2 regions of the Parasediminibacterium sp. HNIBRBA5674 genome follow, and region 2 is predicted to be linked to the other one. Evidence: riboswitches for the same ligand, from Rfam matches in the RefSeq annotation. Region 2 holds a riboswitch; the other holds the start of a gene.
The links. A riboswitch is a leader RNA that binds a small molecule or an ion and turns the genes downstream of it on or off. The one in region 2 is predicted to bind cobalamin.

Region 1 (4,219 bases), on a different contig from region 2:
GTAGGAGATAATGCCAATGATAGATTAATACTAGTAGAAGATGTACTAACTACGTTACAGGCTTTGGCTAAATACCATAGGCAACAGTTTACCATACCGTTTATAGCTATTACTGGTAGTAATGGTAAAACCACTACTAAAGAGTTGGTAAGTACAGTGTTAGCAACGCATTATAAAACCTACACTACACAAGGCAACTTAAACAATCATATTGGTGTGCCATTAACTATATTAAGCATTGGTAAAGATGCAGAAATGGCTGTGATAGAAATGGGCGCAAATCACCAAAAAGAAATAGCCGGCTATTGCACTTATACCTTGCCTAACTATGGTCTTATAACCAATTGTGGTAAAGCACACCTTGAAGGCTTTGGTGGTGTAGAAGGTGTAAGAAAGGGCAAAGGTGAACTGTACGATTTTATACGTGAAAATGATGGTCTTGCGTTTGTATTTAACGATTACGATTACTTGCTTGATATGAGTAAAGGCATTGCCAAATGTTATACTTACAGCACTAGTAACGGTGATATTATAGGTACTACATTGCAAAGCGAACCTTACTTGAAAGTTGCAGTAACTAAAGGTTTGCAAGCTACAATAAGTACTCAGCTTGTAGGTGATTATAATTTGCCAAATGTGCTATGTGCGGTTGCTATTGGTAAATATTTTAACGTGCCAGACGAAAAGATTATAGCTGCAATAGAAAATTATGCACCAAGTAATAGTCGCTCACAGATGATAGAAAAAGATGGTAACCATATAATACTAGATGCTTATAACGCTAACCCAACTAGCATGAAGGCTGCAATAGAAAACTTTGCAAAATTTCCATCAACAAACAAAGTATTAATGCTTGGTGGTATGATGGAATTAGGTGAAGAAAGCATTACAGAACATACCGCTATTATTGAACTTATTAAGCAACACAAATGGGCGAATGTAGTATTGGTTGGTGGTGATTTTAGTAAAATTGAGCATCCTTTTACATTCTTTAATAATTCTTCTGAGGCGAAAATTTGGTTTATTGAGCAAGGCTTTAAGGATGTTTATCTATTAATTAAAGGCTCTAGAAGTATGGCCATGGAAAAGATTTTGCAATAAGTAACAGTAGTTAAGCAACTAATGTTACAAATACAAAACCTAAATGTAGCTACCTTGCGCCCAATATAAGCACCATGGCAGACCAACTGAAAAATACCCCCAACTACATTTTAAGCGTTTTACAAAACAAGTGTCCACGTTGTAGAGAAGGCTACTTGTTTACTACAAAAAACGCGTATGACTTTAAGAACAATACTAAGATGAACGAGCATTGCCCTACTTGTGGGCAATTGACCGAGATAGAAGTGGGCTTTTACTACGGTACTGCTTATGTAAGTTATGCATTGACTGTTGCGTTTTCTGTTGCTAGCTTTATCGCTTGGTGGGTATTTATTGGTGTTTCTATTGATGATAATAGGTTGTTTTGGTGGCTTGGTATTAATTCTTTTATTATGCTAGCCATGCAGCCTTTGCTGATGCGCTTATCTAGAAGTATGTGGCTAAGTTGGTTTGTAAAATACGATGCTAACTGGCAAAACTCTAAGCCAAAAGATGCTGAACGTGTGGTAAAAGAACATATGAATAACTGGTAATGAAATGAGATAATTTGAAAATATTAGCCCCGATTTGGGGCTTTTTTATTGGGTATAAACAGCTTTCGCATAAAAGACTTGAGCCTGATAAATATAGCGTTCTAAAAAAGTAAAGCACTTTGTTGAAAACCTTATTTGTATATTAGGTAAGTAGCCTACACATTTGCAGTGTATTTGGTTCTTGAAAGTAAAAGAATGAGACCGGTAATAATTACTACGCTTTGATAAAAGTTGCAAAAAGTACAAACCGTACAAGTGAGTGACACAACTAAAGCTAAATAGTAATACTACTGCTGATTACATAAAAATTTTACTGAAAGATTAAAAGGGAATTTGGTGAAAATCCAAAACTATCCCCGTAGCTGTAAAGCAGCCTCCCCAAACCCATCCAAAGGAGGGGCTTAGAAAGAGGCAACTTCTATTAAAACCACTGTTAATAACGGGAAGGTGAAGTTGAAATGCTGAGTCAGAAGACCTGCCTTTTACAAAATCATTCACGGCTTTCGGGTGAAAAGCATGGAATGTAAAAGGCTAGCTGCAGATGGCCGTTTATGTTTCTCCGTTTTTTTATTGTCCTGAAAGCTCATTGTTACACTTTTAAAAATTAAAAGACAATGAGCAAAAAATTAACGCTCCTTTCAACAACATTGCTAAGTGCAACGGTATTGCTTGCACAGCAAGACACGCTGGCTACCAAACAGCTAGACGATGTAATTGTAACCGCCAACAAAGTGGCGCAAAAACAAAATACTACAGGTAAAGTAGTAACTGTAATTACCAAAGCACAAATTGAAAAAAACACTGGTAAATCGGTAGCGCAAGTGCTAAACGAACAAGCTGGCGTAGTAATTAATGGCGCTTTTAACAACACTGGTAGCGTACAAACCTTGTACATGCGTGGTGCGAGTGCTGGTAGAACCTTGATACTCATAGATGGTATACCTGTAAATGAACCAAGTACTATTACGAATGACTATGACTTGAACTTGTTTTCTATAAACGATGTAGAGCGTATAGAAATTTGTAAAGGTGCACAGAGTACCTTGTACGGTAGCGATGCGGTGGCTGGTGTGGTAAACATCATTACTGTGAAAAGCAATATTACCAAGCCTTTTGAAGGTAAAGCAACATTAACTGCTGGTAGCTTTAATACTTACAAAGCCAATGTGCAAGTGTATGGTAAACTAGATAAATTTACCTATACAGCTCGCTATGCCAAGTTAACAACAAGCGGTATTAGCAGTGCTAATGATGCTACTGGTACTGGTAATTTTGATAAAGATGGTTATGATGGTAATGTGGCTAATGCAACAGTCCAATTTCAAGCGAATAAGCAGCTAAGCTTTAAGGCATTTACCATGTTTAGCCAATACAAATCTGATATTGATGCTGGTGTATTTGCTGATAAATCTGCCTACTTTATTAATAACAAAAGTGCGATTAGTGGTGCAGGTTTTAACTTTAAAAATGATGTGGTAACGCTTGTAGGTAATTATCAATATACTAAGCTGAAACGCTTGTACGACGATAACTACACGGCTGGTGCACCTTTGTTTACGTTAAACGATTATAACGCCGCTAGTCAATTTGCTGAGTTGTATACCAATGTAAAACTAGGTGCAGGTTTTAACTTACTTAGTGGTGCAGATTATAGATATGGTAGCTATAACAATGAGTACAAAAGTGTATCATCATTTGGTCCTTACAACAGTAATTTTAGAGATACTTCAGTAAGCCAAACAAGTATGTATGCATCGTTAAGTTTTATTGATGCTAAAAAGCATTTATCGGTAGAACTTGGTGGTAGATTGAACACGCATAGCCGCTATAATTTTAACTACACGTACACTTTTAACCCAGCTTATAACTTTAATGATCATTGGCGAGTTTTTGGTAGTGTGGCTACTGGGTTTAAAGCGCCAGGGTTGTATCAGTTAAGTATTAATGCTAAATTATTACCTGAAGAATCTATCAACTATGAGGCAGGTGTACAATACCAAAATAAACATGTAAACACACGTTTGGTGTACTTTAATCGTAAAATAGATAATGGTATAGACTACAACTACATTACGTTTAAGTACTTTAATTACATTAAGCAGCAAGTAAATGGTTTAGAGTACGAACTAACCGTAAAGCCAGTTGAAAAATTGACTATTACTGGTAATTACACATTGCTAATAGGTGAAGAAACATCACAAAACCGTGTGACCAATAAAGACACTGTTACTTATGATTATTTACTACGTAGACCAAAGCATGTAGCCAACTTAACAGTAGGTGTACAACCTTTAACCAAGCTGTATGTAAGCCTTATGGGTAAATATGTAAGCGACCGAAAAGATGTTGGTGGCTACGCAAAAGCTGATGTAGGCTTGGATGGTTATTTTATAATGGCAGCAACAGCATCATATGAAATAAATAAGCTTGTAAAGGTATTTGCCGATGCACAGAATGTTACCAACAAGCAGTTTTTTGATGTACGTGGTTACAATGCCTTACCTGCATTGTTTAACGTAGGTGTTACAGTAAACTGGTAACTATTTTAATTAAAAAAAATAACGAAGGGTTTATGAGTACTAACA
Region 2 (4,219 bases):
AATGTATTGAAGAGGTCAATTTTGGCACGGTATTTTGTTATGTGCAGTAGAATTAAAACTATAGAACATGAAAAAGACAATCATCGCAGCTGCTATGCTGTTTGTAACAATTGTGAATGTAAAGGCACAAGACACAAAAACTGCCGAAAAAACCAATGGCTTGCATTTTGGGTTAAGAGCTGGTTTAAACTTGGCTAATATTATTAAAACTGATGACAATAACTATTCTACGCAACTAAAGCCAGGCTTTAATGCTGGTGCTTTTTTGGAATTGCCTATTGTAAATGGATTTAGCATTCAACCAGAGCTTCAGTTTTCTCAAAAAGGATATAAAACAACAGGTAGCACAGTGGTTAATGGTAACTATGAGTATAATGTAACAACCAATTTTATTGAAGTACCTATTCTTGCGAAATTTTCGCCTAGTAAAAACTTTGGTATTGTTGTAGGTCCGCAGTATTCATTTTTAATATCTACAAAAACAAACTTTACAAGTGCTAATACCAGCTATCAAAAACTAGTTGAAGAAGACAATAACAACCTAAAAAAGAACATTTTTGGTGGTGTAGTAGGTATTGAAGCTGGTGCAAGTGATGTTTTTTTCTCTGCCCGTTACAATATTGATTTTCAACAAAACAATGGTGATGGCAGCAGTACCGTACCAAAATACAAAAATCAAGTTTTTGCTTTTAGCGTAGGGGTACGTTTCTAACTATTACTTACAAAAAAAAAGGATGCCCAATTGGGCATCCTTTTTTTATGTATCTACTGTATCAAACCTTCTGATTAATGAATAAAAGCCCTACCCGCCACAAGTGGAAACGCCAAAAAGATTTATTGTTTGGGTTTGAGATCTGTAATGGTTAACTAGCTACTCTTAAACTTGTTCCCATAGCTATTCGGAACTTTGTTTTCACTCCAGCGGAGTGACATATTTGGAGCAAAATGGTCATCAAACAATACATTCAACCCCAATTAGGGGTTGAATTAAATTCGCATGAATGCTGCTACAAACATTTAATTCCTAAAGGATTATTAAAGTTCCGAACATCTGTGGACTTTTTCCGAAGGGCAAGTTGAAGTACAGATAAAAGGCATTTCAGATGCCACAATACATAATAGTATAATCACTAACTACTCAACCTGCCGCACTATGCGTAAGGGATGATAGTGAATAGTCTCATGGTATTGAACTAAGAATATCGCTCCAATCTTATCCATATTAAATAATATATTTTTTCTACCCTTGATTTTTTTAGCAACATAACCAACACCTGCTGCTACTAGTAAGCTTAGGCAGCCATCTATGGGTACAGTTTCGCCTGAATCGTTACCTGGGTCAGAAATTTGTGCATGTAAACTTGGTAGCATGGCTATCATTATAAAAATAATACAGCTCAATGCTTTAAGAAATTGTGGTTGCCGAATGGTAGCTACGATATTTTTTATTATCAGTTTCATGTTGTTAATATTTTGAAGCGAATAAGTTTGTGGTTAACATAAAATGAATTAGAAACATCTAGTCACAATATCTATTATTCGAATATAATTTAGTTCTTGTCAATACAAACACTGGTAGTAAATAAAATATTGATACTCATACTCTGGTGCTTTTTTATTTGCCCCAAAAGCCTTCTTTTTGCTAAATAAGTGTTAACAAGACAATTAAAATAAAGGTCTTTTAATTGCTGGCCATCATCAAACTTTTACAATAGAATCCTTTACTCATAGGCATTACAGCCAGTAAACTGCATTTGGAAATCATAAAAAGCGAACAAAATGGGTTTCTACCACTGTTTTAACCCGTGTACTTTTACATTGTGTTAGTGAAATAAGTAACTAATCACCACAAAAAATATTTTCATCTCTTTTTCATATGGCAAGCAATCGTTAGAGGTCGTTCCGTTTCCACGGAAAGACCCTTTTTATTTTTAGCCCTTTTTGCGCAAATTCAAGCCCAATAAGCCTTATTTAAAATTTCATTTTTGTTCAGAAATTGTTTTCAACAGCAGGTTAATAACAAACTACAATCTTCAAAAAAATAGCTGCTAGATTGCAGTTGAATTTGGTTGCACGCATGACTACCATCGTACGTGAATTAAAAGGGAATTAAGTGAAAATCTTAAACTATCCCCGTAGCTGTAAAAATCCTATAAAAAATTGTTTACTACTTACGCCACTGTTTTAGCAATAAAATGGGAAGGCTCAAACAACGGATGAAGTCAGAAGACCTGCCAAATTCACAACCAACAACAACGAATCAACACTTTCGGGTGAAGAGTGATGTTCTGATAATCTCTTGCAGAAAAGCAATATCTGCAGGACAATTTCAGCGCAAAACTGTACAACATTTGAAAATTTTAAATATCTGAATGTACCATGACAATGCAAGCAACTGAGGAAGTACTTTTAAAAGAGAACAAGGATCGTTTTGTTATTTTACCAATTAACTACCCTAGCATTTGGGAGCATTATAAGCGTCACGAAGCTAGCTTTTGGACGGCTGAGGAAATAGACCTTGGTAGCGACATGAAAGATTGGGAAAGTTTAAATGATGGTGAACGTCATTTTATTAGTCATGTATTGGCGTTTTTTGCTGCAAGTGATGGTATAGTGAATGAGAACTTGGCAGTAAACTTTATGAGTGAAGTGCAATTGCCGGAAGCAAGATGCTTTTACGGTTTTCAAATAATGATGGAAAATATTCACAGTGAAACTTATGCTTTGCTGATAGATACTTACATTAAAAACGCTGAAGAAAAATACAAATTATTTCATGCGATTGATACCATAGCTGCTGTGAAAAAGAAAGCAGAATGGGCTTTGCGCTGGATAGACAATGGCAGTTTTGCTGAACGTTTGGTGGCTTTTGCAGCTGTAGAAGGTATTTTCTTTAGTGGTAGTTTTTGCTCAATCTTCTGGTTGAAGAAGAGAGGTTTAATGCCAGGCTTAACATTTAGTAATGAATTGATAAGCCGTGATGAAGGCTTGCATTGCGAATTCGCTTGTTTATTGTACAAAATGTTGCAAAATAAATTATCTACAGAGCAAGTAACTAAGATTATTACCGATGCTGTAGCCATTGAAAAAGAATTTATTACCGAAGCATTGCCTGTAGGTTTAATAGGTATGAACGCTGCGCTTATGCAACAATACATTGAGTTTGTGGCAGACAGATGGTTGAGCGAATTAGGTTACCCAACGATTTATAACACCACAAATCCGTTTGACTTTATGGAAATGATTTCGCTGCAAGGCAAAACCAATTTCTTTGAAAAGCGTGTGGGTGATTATCAAAAAGCTGGTGTAATGGGTACAAAAGATACCCAAGCATTTTCGCTTGATGAGGATTTCTAGGTCTATTGCTGCAAAGCGAACAGAACGTAGAAGTGAGTGACACAACAAAAGCCCAATAGTAGTATTACTGCTGGCAAACAAAAGAAGAAAACAAGTACATCATAAATATATAGCGCATCATGTTTGTAATAAAAAGAAACGGCAAAAAAGAGTCTGTAAAGTTTGATAAGGTTACAGCTAGACTTGAAAAATTATCTTATGGCCTAAGCCCAATGGTGAACGTAATAGACGTGGCGAAGAAAACCATTGAAGGTATTTACGAAGGCGTAGCTACTACCGAGTTAGATAATCTAGCGGCTGAAACAGCAGCATCGCTTACTATTACACACCCTGATTATGCGATTCTTGCATCGAGAGTGGCTGTAAGTAACCTACATAAAAATACCGTGAAGAGCTTCTCTGACACGATGAGAAAGCTTTACAACTATGTAGATGCTACCACTGGAAAGCATTTGCCGTTGATTGCTGATGATGTGATGCAAATAATTGAAGAGCACGCTGATTTGCTAGATAGTACTGTTATTTACGACCGTGACTTTGCGTTTGATTATTTTGGTTTTAAAACCTTAGAAAAATCGTACTTGCTTAAAATAAATGGTAAAATAGTAGAACGTCCTCAGCACATGTACATGCGTGTGGCTGTAGGTATTCACAAAAACGATATTGATAGCGTGATTAAAACCTATCACCTAATGAGTGAGCGTTGGTTTACACATGCTACACCTACCCTATTTAATGCGGGTACACCAAAACCACAAATGAGTTCTTGCTTTTTATTGACCATGAAAGAAGACAGCATTGATGGTATTTACGACACTTTAAAACAAACAGCTAAAATCTCGCAAAGTGCTGGCGGTATTGG

Region 1: another riboswitch for cobalamin. It lies ahead of ACT9TX_RS00885 (TonB-dependent receptor plug domain-containing protein); the one in region 2 lies ahead of ACT9TX_RS07070 (ribonucleoside-diphosphate reductase small subunit).

The regions. Positions count from the first base shown of each region.
Region 1 covers NZ_JBQWIE010000001.1:222,109-226,327, forward strand. Annotated here, with positions in the region: gene ACT9TX_RS00875 (UDP-N-acetylmuramoyl-tripeptide--D-alanyl-D-alanine ligase) at 1-1,101, shown strand, start outside; gene ACT9TX_RS00880 (DUF983 domain-containing protein) at 1,176-1,634, shown strand; cobalamin riboswitch at 1,924-2,131, shown strand; gene ACT9TX_RS00885 (TonB-dependent receptor plug domain-containing protein) at 2,249-4,174, shown strand.
Region 2 covers NZ_JBQWIE010000010.1:83,564-87,782, forward strand. Annotated here, with positions in the region: gene ACT9TX_RS07060 (porin family protein) at 68-712, shown strand; gene ACT9TX_RS07065 (PID-CTERM protein-sorting domain-containing protein) at 1,135-1,461, opposite strand; cobalamin riboswitch at 2,050-2,253, shown strand; gene ACT9TX_RS07070 (ribonucleoside-diphosphate reductase small subunit) at 2,380-3,357, shown strand; gene ACT9TX_RS07075 (ribonucleoside-diphosphate reductase subunit alpha) at 3,477-4,219, shown strand, end outside.